DNA from 2 places in the Rothia sp. 11254D007BW genome. Region 2 is predicted to be linked to the other one. Evidence: riboswitches for the same ligand, from Rfam matches in the RefSeq annotation. Region 2 holds a riboswitch; the other holds the start of a gene.
The links. Region 2 has a riboswitch for S-adenosylmethionine ahead of ACEE43_RS07245 (LLM class flavin-dependent oxidoreductase). Riboswitches for the same ligand answer to the same signal wherever they lie in the genome.
Positions count from the first base shown of each region.

Region 1: linked by a shared signal. The riboswitch ahead of ACEE43_RS06480 (methionine ABC transporter ATP-binding protein) and the one ahead of ACEE43_RS07245 (LLM class flavin-dependent oxidoreductase) in region 2 are both predicted to bind S-adenosylmethionine.

Region 1 is NZ_JBPWPK010000001.1:1,441,388-1,446,533, forward strand. Features, by position in the region: gene ACEE43_RS06470 (LLM class flavin-dependent oxidoreductase) at 1-108, opposite strand, end outside; gene ACEE43_RS06475 (methionine ABC transporter permease) at 141-803, opposite strand; gene ACEE43_RS06480 (methionine ABC transporter ATP-binding protein) at 796-1,608, opposite strand; SAM riboswitch class I at 1,702-1,792, opposite strand; gene ACEE43_RS06485 (TetR/AcrR family transcriptional regulator) at 1,950-2,498, opposite strand; gene ACEE43_RS06490 (substrate-binding domain-containing protein) at 2,729-4,429, shown strand; gene purH (bifunctional phosphoribosylaminoimidazolecarboxamide formyltransferase/IMP cyclohydrolase) at 4,658-5,146, opposite strand, start outside.
Region 2 is NZ_JBPWPK010000001.1:1,615,716-1,620,861, forward strand. Features, by position in the region: gene cls (cardiolipin synthase) at 1-1,171, shown strand, start outside; gene ACEE43_RS07245 (LLM class flavin-dependent oxidoreductase) at 1,266-2,732, opposite strand; SAM riboswitch class IV at 2,842-2,942, opposite strand; SAM riboswitch class I at 3,144-3,238, shown strand; gene ACEE43_RS07250 (ABC transporter ATP-binding protein) at 3,244-4,050, shown strand; gene ACEE43_RS07255 (aliphatic sulfonate ABC transporter substrate-binding protein) at 4,059-5,099, shown strand; gene ACEE43_RS07260 (ABC transporter permease) at 5,102-5,146, shown strand, end outside.

The DNA of each region.
Region 1 (5,146 bases), 170 kb from region 2:
TTCGGCTTCGGGGTGTCGCCAAAGACCGCCTCTGATGTGGCTTCCAGTATTCATAACGAAAGCACTCAAGAGCAGGCGTTTACGGTTGGGGGTGTGTGTTTTTGACATAGGTGTCCCCTTGGACTGTGAAAAATTTGTTTTTAGCGCTTGTCGAGGGCTCGAGATAGGCGAGAACCGCTGAACTGTACGAGAGAGACGAGGGCAATCATGAGCAGGATGGCGACAATCATGAGCGGTGTTTCGTAGCGGTAGTAGCCGTAGCGAATCGCGAAGTCGCCGATGCCTCCCCCGCCTACCAGGCCTGCCATAGCTGAGTATGAGATAAAGCTGACGGTCATAATGGTGATTGATGTGACCAGGGCAGGGCGGGCGTCTACAAGGAGGACGTCGGTAATGATGTGTCGAGCTTTTGCGCCCATGGCAAGAGCTGCTTCAACGGTTCCATCGCCTAGCTGGGTGAGATTCTGTTCGACAAAGCGGGCAAAGTAGGGAATAGCGTTGATGGTAAGAGGTACACAGACTGCGGCGGTACCGAGGCTGGTGCCTACCAGTAGACGGGTGAACGGGATGATTGCAATAAGAAGAATGAGGAAAGGGAAGGACCTCACGATGTTGACGGCTGTGTCAAGAACCTTGTGGAGAATGGGCTTGTGATGCAGTCCCTTGGGACCAATGAGGTAGAGCAAGATTCCCAGAGGGGTTCCGAAGAGGACTGCCAGGGGAATAGCCACCAACAACATAATGAGTGTTTGCCCCAGGGCTAACCAGATTTCGGGCGAAACTTCGATAATTCGCTCAAACATGGGTTAGCTCCTGTAGAAGGGCGTTCGCTGGGGGCGCGGGTGAGGTCGGGTCTGTAAGCACGATGTCGTCATTTTGTAGCAGTCGCCCGATTTCACTGGTGGGGGTGAAGGCTGGATCTAGAAGACGGGAAAGGTCAAAGCGTTCTACCAGCTGACCATTTTCAAGTACAGCCACGTTATGGGCTAGAGCCCTGATGACGTTCATTTCGTGGGTGACAATTACGGTGGTTATGCCCAACTCAGCATTAATCGTGCGTAGGTACTGGAGGATAGAGGTTGTGGTGCGCGGGTCAACGGCGCTCGTAGGCTCGTCGCAGAGGAGGACGCTTGGCTTTGTTGCTAGTGCTCTGGCAATAGCAACGCGTTGCTTCTGGCCGCCTGATAACTGACCTGGATACGCGTCAGCCTTATCGGCTAAATCAACGATGTTGAGAGCTTCCAGTGCCCGCACTCGCCGTTCTCGCGGTGGGATACCTGCGAACTTAAGAGAGAGCTCTACGTTTTTCACGGCGGTGAGGTTAGCGACCAGGTTGAAATGCTGAAAAATCATACCGATGTTGTGGCGGGTCTGGCGTAGTTGTGAGGCCGATAGATCGGTGAGATTTTGACCGTTGACCGTTACAGTGCCGCTGGTGGGGCGTTCAAGTAGGTTGATGGTGCGTAGCAGGGTAGATTTACCCGCGCCAGAGAACCCCACGATGCCCTGAATAGACCCGGGGGCTATCTCAAGGTTGACGCGGTCAACGGCTCGAACCGTTTCAGGCCCGCGGGTATATTCGACGCTGATATCCCGTAATGAAATCATGTGTCTCCTTGCAATGACTTAGTGCAGTATTGCGAGGGGATCCCGCCTCACTGAATAGCATCAGGGGTGGGTGTATTTCAGAGAGAAACGGAGAACCCATCGGTTCTGGCGGTAGCACCGTGCCCGGTGGGGCTGGTTGCTGCGACGTCTTCGAGCCAGATCTCTCGGTCGCTCTTGATGGTGATGTTGCTAGCCTATGGGTTAGGCGAAAGCTGTACCAACTTTTTAACCTTGTGCGACCTAATATGTCCTGTCTTACTTTTTATGACGCCTTATGCAACGACAAAGACAAACGGACGCCGGTGAGCAGCTCACCGGCGTCCGCGCAGGAAAAAGGGAGGCTAGGCCTGCCGCAAAATGGTGCGGGCAAATTCGAAGTAGCTTTCGGCGTCAAAGTCGCGCACGGTACTGGCCTGCACCACAAAGCCGGTCAGCACAGACAGGACCGCCGAGCCCAGCATCTGTAACCAGGTTTCTAGCTCCGAGGGGGAAAAATCTAGTTCTGTCGCAGCCCAGGCCCGGTAGCTCGCCACCACGCGGGAACGCAAGAGGCCCAGCTGTTCATCAACAACCTCAGCGACCTCAGGTACCGTTACGGCCTCTCCCCAGGTAATCGCCAAAAACCGAGTCAGCTGCTCATCAGCCTGCAGGGTCACCAGACAGCGTTCCACAAACTCCCAGGGCAGCTCATCGCTACGCACCTCAAACTGAGAGAGATCTACCCGGGCAGCCGCAGCCATAATCTCTGTTTTCCCCGAGAAATGGTTATAAATCGCCCCTGCAGATAAGCCCGAGGCAGCAATCACCTCGCTCATCGACGCCTGCTGATACCCCTTCTGCATAAACACAGCGCGGGCAGCCGCAACAAGCTCGGCACGACGGGAACGCATATACTCTTCACTGACTTTCGGCACCCTCCCATTTTAAAGCACAGCAGCCCACCACCACCGTCCTATAAACCCCGTCACCAACACCCCTTTCTTGCTACACTAAAGGGCGAACCAGCGGCGCTACCCAGCAGTAGTTAGCCGCGCATGCGAGTGCCTCATCAGTCGCACCTGCTGAGGGACCCCCGCTCGCACACCCCACCGCACAGCATTAGGGAAGAGGCACCCACCCCATGGTGAACACCGCCAAATCGCGCCGTCAAGAGCGTATTGAGAAGCAGAAGAAGAATAGCCGCAAGTGGATTGCAACCGGCGCTGCAGCCGTCATTTTGCTCTGCGGCGGCGCTATCGCCTACACCAACATCACCTCTGATAGGGAACAGTCAACGACCAGCGGCCAGACCGTTCCGGCTGCCTGCTCAACCACCCAGGCCGTCACCGTGGCTACCACCGAACCTATGGCAGCAGCGCTGAAGGCTATGCCCGTGGACGAGGACACCTGCATCACCCTCGACATCACCACCAATAAGACCGCCAGCGATGTACTCACCGAGTCAACCAGCGGCACAGCAACCACCAACCTCTGGATTCCTGACTCCACCACCCGCGCTGAGCTGGCCATGAGCGAAGCCAACACCGGCCTAACTCCCCTTGCTGAGTCTCTTGCCCAGACCCCCGGCGTCATCGTGTCAGAAGATAACACCAGCTACGGCACCTGGCTCGAAGCTCTCAAGGCTGAAGATACCGTCAGCATGGGTGACCCCAAGGAGGACCCCGGCGCTTTCGCGGCCCTGCTCGGGGGTATCTCTGAGGCGTCAGCGGGTACCGTTAGCGTTGAGGACCTCACCGGTGGCACTACGCTGCGTGCCCAGAGCATCGGTGTTACTGAAGCCGCCCAGAGCGCTACCGAGCTGCTGACCGATGTGGATAACGGCTCCAAGGACGCCGCAATCGTCACCGAAGCTGACTACGCTGCTTACGCTTCAACCCACGCAGATTCCGGGCTGACCGCAACTGTACCCGGCGACGGCTCTTTTGCCCTCAACTACCCCCTCTACCAGGCGTCCTCCAGCAACAACACCACTATCGATGAAGCTGCCCAGCAGATTATTGACTTTATGGCCAGCGACGAGGGTAAGCAGGCTCTTGCTGGTGCAGGTCTACGCACTGCGGATGGCCAGGAACTAGAGGGCGAATACGGCGTCGGAAGCTTTGCGGCGCTAGCTCCCAGCAACCAGGATGTACTCACCCAGGTGTGGACTTCCTACGCGCTCCAGTCTGCGCCTCTGAACGCTCTGGTTGTACTCGATGCGTCTGGCTCCATGCTACGCCCGGTAGCGGGTACCGATAAGTCCCGTATGGACATTACTGTTGAGTCTGTTCTGGCAGGTTCCCAGCTCTTCCCCGCCCGCGATTCCATGGGCCTGTGGAAGTTCTCCCGCGACCTTACTCTGCCCGACGGCACGGTTTCTGATTACCAGGAGCTGGTACCCGTTCGCGGTTTTGAAGAGACTGTAGACGGTAAGACCCAGCGCGAGCTGCTGCAGGAAGCTGGCTCAGGTATCGCAGCAACTATCGACCCCAACGGCTTTACCGCTCTCTACGACACCACCCTGGCTGCCTTCCGCTCCGCTAAGGAGAACTACGCCTACGGTTCGGTAAATGCCGTGATTGTACTGACCGACGGTGAAAACTTTGATGATGGTTCAATTAGCCAGGAAGAACTGATTTCTACCATTCAGGCTGAGCAGGACCCTGCTAACCCGGTCTTCATCATCATGATCGGTATCTCTGAGGACGCCGACATGAACGCCCTGACCACTATCGCCCAGAGCGTCGGCGGCGAGGCCCATATGGCGTCTTCCCCCACCGACGTGCAGCGCATCTTCACTGAAGCCCTCACCGGCGTCTCGGACGCAGCTGCGCAGCAGTAGGGTTCTTCACATAGCACGATAAAAGTCCGCCCCTCCGTATGTGGAGGGGCGGACTTTTATAAGCATTTTGGTTCCCGAAAAGATAGGGCAGGCTCATAGCGAAGCTGCTGGCTCCGGGGCTGGCGTGAATCGCGCGTGAGCGTCAGCGAACCTGCGAGAGGGTCGGCAGCGAGCATGAGCCTGCCCTATCTTCGTCACGAATAAGCTAACCTAACTCGTTTGGAAGCCCTAGTGGAAGAAGTGACGAGCTCCGGTGAAGTACATAGTCACTCCCGCTTCCTTGGCGGCAGCGATGACTTCTTCATCGCGGATGGAGCCACCGGGCTGCACGACTGCGCGGACGCCGGCGTCCAGGAGTACCTGGAGGCCGTCGGCGAAGGGGAAGAAGGCATCTGAGGCTGCGACGGAGCCGCGGGCGCGTTCTGCGCCTTCTGCGAGGGTGTTGGCGCGTTCGACGGAGAGGCGGCAGGAGTCAACTCGGTTGACCTGGCCCATGCCGATGCCGACGGCAGCTCCGTCGTTGGCGAGCAGGATGGCGTTGGATTTGGCGGCGCGTAGGGCCTTCCAGGCGAATTCGAGGTCGGCGAGGGTGGCTTCGTCGGCGGCGTCACCGGCGACGAGCTGCCAGTTTTCGACCTTGTCACCGTCGGCGTGCAGGCGGTCGGCGTCCTGGAAGAGGGCGCCGCCGGAGACCTGGCGGTATTCGATGGTGTCGCG
Region 2 (5,146 bases):
TAACCTCAACTACAAGCTCGGTGCCCTGCCCCTGATTGGCGGTAATGATTTCGAGCTGCGCCACGACAACAACGCGGCCCTGCAGGAAATCGCCAAAAAGATCGACCAGGCTAAGAAGTACGTTCACTTCGAGTTCTACATCACCGCCCTCGATAGCACCACCGAGCCCCTCTGGGACGCCCTGGTGCGCGCCCACCAGCGCGGTGTAGCGGTCCATGTACTCATCGACCATATCGGCTCCCGCAAGTACCCCCGCTGGAAGGAACTCCAGCGCAAGCTCAACGATGCAGGGGTGCCCTGGCGGCTCATGCTACCCCTCAAACCCTGGAAGGGCCAGTGGCAGCGGCCCGACCTGCGCAACCACCGCAAGATTGTGGTCATCGATGGCGAGTTGGCTTTCTCCGGCTCCCAGAATGCTATCGATAGAACCTACAATCTCAAGGGCAACATCAAAAAGGGCCTAGAGTGGAAGGACCTCTCCTTCTTCTGCACCGGCCCCGTGGTGCACGAGCTCAACGCGGTTTTTGTCTCCGACTGGTACGCCGAAACCAAGGAACTCCTGCTCGATGAAATCGACGCCGACATCGAAGCCAACGAAGAGGCAGGGCAGGAAGGCCAGCGTCCGCTCGCCCAAATCGTGCCTTCTGGCCCCGGTTTCGAAACCGAAAACAACCTGCGCCTGATCAACCACCTGATTTACAACGCAGAAGAACGCATCATCATCTGCTCCCCCTACTTCGTGCCCGAAGAAACCCTGCTGCAGGCTCTGACCAACATGGCACTCTCGGGTATCGACGTGACCCTGATTGTCTGCGAGAAGGGTGACCAGTTCCTGCCGATTATGGGGCAGCGCTCCTACTACGAGCAGCTGCTCCGCTCGGGTGTGAACATTCAGCAGTACCCCGGCCCCACCGTGCTGCACTCCAAGTTCATGATTGTGGACGACGAAATCACCTTCATCGGCTCATCCAACATGGACCCCCGCTCCTTTGCCCTCAACTTTGAGGTCTCCACTTTTATCGTGGGCAAGGCTATGGTGCAGGAACTCGAAGGCGTAGCCCGGGACTACATCTCCCGCTGCAAGCGCCTGCGCTACGACGAGTGGGTCAACCGCCCCAACCACCAGAAGGTTGCCGAAAACCTCTGTCGCCTGTGGAGCGCCCTGCTCTAACCGTCGGCACGGCATAAAGAAGATAAGGACGTCGCCCCGCACTCCCCTGCCCGTTGGCAGGAAGGTGCGGGGCGGCGTCCTTATCTCAGAAGAACTAGTGGCCTGCGGCCTCTGCCTTCTCCGCGTTCTCAATCGCTAGCTTGAGGAAGTCACGAGCCGGGGTGTCAGCAGCAGAGGGCTTGCCCGCGTAGGCGCCGCGGTACTTGGCAGCCGGGTGGCGCTCGTCCACATACTTGTTGCCCTCACCGAAGAGGCTCTCACGCAGGGTGGAACCCTCATAGGCGGTGCGGTAGCGGCCGCGCTTCTGCAGCTCGGGGACGACGAACTCAACGAAGTCCTCAAAGGAGCCGGGGGAAACATGGTAGGCCAGGTTGATGCCATCCAGGCCGCCCTCGTCAATCCACTTCTCCAGCTCATCGGCAACGGTCTGGGGGGAGCCCACCAGAACCGCACCCATACCGCCGGTAGCGCAGTGCTCGGCGATGTCCTTGCGGGTCCACTCCTTCTCCTTATCCTGCAGGGTGAAGGGGGTCAGGAAGGACTGGATAGACTCGGTCTCAACGTACTTGAGGGCCTCATCCTCATCGAACTGATCCAGGTCCAGGCCGCTCCAGCCGCCAATAATGCCCTGGGAAGCCTCAACATTCTGGTACTTGAGGTACTCGGCGTACTTGGCCTGGGCCTTCTCGTCAGTCTCGTCCACAACAACGGAGAGCATAGCCAGGATCTTGACGTCATCGCGCTTGCGGCCGGCCTTTTCAGCCTCAGAACGGATACGCTCGGTCAGAACCTTGGTCAGGTGGGGACGCAGGGCGGTGATAAAGATAGCCTCGGCGTGCTGGCCCGAGAAAGCCTGGCCGCGAGACGAAGCACCGGCCTGGAAAATCACGGGGGTGCGCTGGGGGGAAGGTTCACTCAGGGCGATGCCGGGAACCTGGAAGTACTTGCCCTTGTGCAGGATGGGGTGCACCTTCGAGGGGTCAGCGAAGATACCGTTTTCGCGGTCGCGGGGTACCGAGCCGTCCTCCCAGGAGCCCTCCCAGAGCTTGTAACAGACATCGAGGAACTCTTCGGCAATCTCGTAGCGCTCATCGTGCTCAATCTGCCCGGGCAGACCCTGGTTCTCAGCAGCAGACTGCAGGTAAGAGGTCACCACGTTGAAGCCCACACGGCCGCCGGTCAGGTGATCCAGGGTGGAGTAGGAACGGGCCAGAGTGTAGGGCTGGTTGTAGGTCACAGCGGCGGTCACGCCAAAGCCCAGGTGCTCGGTGACAGCGGCCATAGCAGAAATCTGCAGGAAGGGGTCACCCACAGGAACCTGGGCGCCGTCCTTCAGCACGGGAGCTACTGAATCCTTGTAGACATCGTAGACACCCACCACGTCAGCGATAAAGACAGCGTCGAACAGACCCTTCTCGCAGACCTTAGCCAGGTCGGTCCAGTACTTGATGGTGTTGTACTCATCCGCACGGTTGCGGGGGTGACGCCACAGGCCAAAGCTCTGGTGGCTAGTGGTGGTCATATCGAAGGCGTTGACGACGATGCGCTTCTTCTCGGTCATGAACCGGGCCCTTTCACAGGTGGTGCTTGGCCCCTCGCGCCCGTGCTGCCACCGGCGTCCTTACCCAAAAGTAAAAGGCGCCGAGCCTTCGCGAAGGTGGCGCCTGGTTGCGCCGTACTTGCATTACTGCCTGATCCTCATCTGGGGCACCCCGCTACGGGAGAGGGTTGCCGCCCAACTAGCCAGAGCTTCGCGTTGGGACTCTTGATCTTGAGATTTAGTGTAGCCCTCGCAGCCCGCCAAGAGGCAAGCATCTGAGGCTACGTTTCACATTGTGGCACGTGTTGAGCAGTGTTACGCTCACCTGCGAGTTCCGGTCAGTTTCACCCACTGCGTCACACTCGTAACCAGGCGAAATACCGCGTCATACTCTTGCCCGGCCGCGGCACCGGCCCCTAGCGTTGAGAGCGTCAACCATCCAGAGCGACCGAGAGACTTGGCTCAACGACGTCGCAGCAACCTCCCGCATTACAGGGGTCGGTGCTAACGCCAAGAGACGATGGAGAAAAGCATGAGCGCACCCACGCTAGAACGCACCCCCACCACCCTCACCGCCTGCGACATTGACTTCAAGGCCGTCGGCAAAACCTTCATCGGCGAGCGCGGCGAGACCCGCACCGTCCTGGAAAACGTCTCCTTCACCGCCTACCCCGGTGAGATTATCTCGATTATTGGCTCCTCCGGTTGCGGCAAATCTACCCTCTTACGGGCTGCCGCGGGCCTGGGCGCAGCGACCGCCGGTACCGTCACCATCGATGGCAGCCCGGTACGCGGCCTGGACTCCCGCGTGGCAATTGGCTTCCAGGAACCCCGCCTGCTGCCCTGGCGAACCGTTGAGAAGAATGTTGCCCTGGGGTTGCCCAAGGGAACACCCAAGGACGCCGCCCGCGAGCAGGTTGCCCGGCTTCTAGACCTCGTGGGGCTGGCAGACTATGCCCAGCACCGCCCCCGCGAGATTTCCGGTGGCATGGCCCAGCGCGCTTCCCTGGCCCGGGCGCTGGCGCGGAACCCCGGTGTCCTACTCTTGGATGAGCCCTTTGGCGCTCTGGACGCCCTGACCCGCATCAACATGCAGGACCTCCTGCTCGATATTCACGCCCAGGACCCGGCGACTATTCTGCTGGTCACCCACGATGTAGAAGAAGCCCTCTACCTCTCTGACCGGGTCATCGTGCTGGGCAAGCCCGAGCCGTCCGCACCGGCGACCATCGCCCGTATCGTCGATGTGCCCGACCACCGCCCCCGCGACCGCGGTAACCCGGCGCTTGCCACCCTGCGTAAAGAACTTTTGGCCGAACTCGGCGTCGAAGAACACTAGGAACATACATGTCACTCATTTCTCGTCTCACCACCACTTCTGCCCTGCTCGCAACCGGCACCCTACTACTGACCGGGTGCCTGGCAGGAGAAAACGCTTCTACCGCCGATACTTCTGCAGCAGCGGGCGACGCCACCGTCACCATCGACTACGCCACCTACAACCCGCTCTCCCTGATTATCAAGGAAAAGGGCTGGCTTGAGACCGCCCTACAAGAGCAGGGTAAGGACGTCGAGTGGGTTCAGTCAGCCGGTTCAAACAAGGCCAATGAGGCCCTGCGCTCCGGTGCGATTGACGTGGGTTCCACCGCGGGCTCAGCTGCCCTGCTGGCTCGCTCTAACGGCTCCCCCATTCAGGTGATTGACCTCTACTCCCAGCCCGAGTGGTCAGCTCTGGTGACCCGCACCGATACCGGTATCTCATCGGTGAAAGACCTGGCCGGTAAAAAGGTAGCCGTCACCAAGGGCACCGACCCCTACTTCTTCCTGCTCCAAGCTCTTGAAGAAGCAGGTGTGTCACCCGATGAGGTCACCATCGAGCAGCTACAGCACGCAGACGGCCGCACCGCCCTCAACCAGGGCACCGTAGACGCCTGGAGCGGCCTTGACCCCATCATGGCCAGCGCCGAAATTGAGGACGGCAACACCCTCTTCTACCGCAACGTCGACTTCAACACCTACGGCTTCCTGAACGCCACCGAGGACTTCATCGAGAGCGACCCCGAAGCCGCCCAGACCATCGTTGACGTCTACGAATACGCCCGCGACTGGGCACTCGCCAACGAAGAAGAGGCCGTGCAGATTCTGGCGGACGGCTCCGGAATTGAGCTTGAAACCGCCCAGGTCGTCTGGGACCGCACCTACCTCGATATCGATAACGTACCCGGCGACAAGCAGCTCGCCGTGCTGGAGAAGGTCGGCCCCTACCTGGTTGAATCCGGCGACGTTGCCTCACAAGACGAAGTAGACACCGCCCTGGGCAGCATCGTCAACGATACCTTTGCCCAGAAGGCCGACCCCGCCCGCATTTCAACCCTGGTGGCTGAGTAATCATGTCAGTTACCTCTGATCTCACCACCCAACCGGCAACCCGCCGC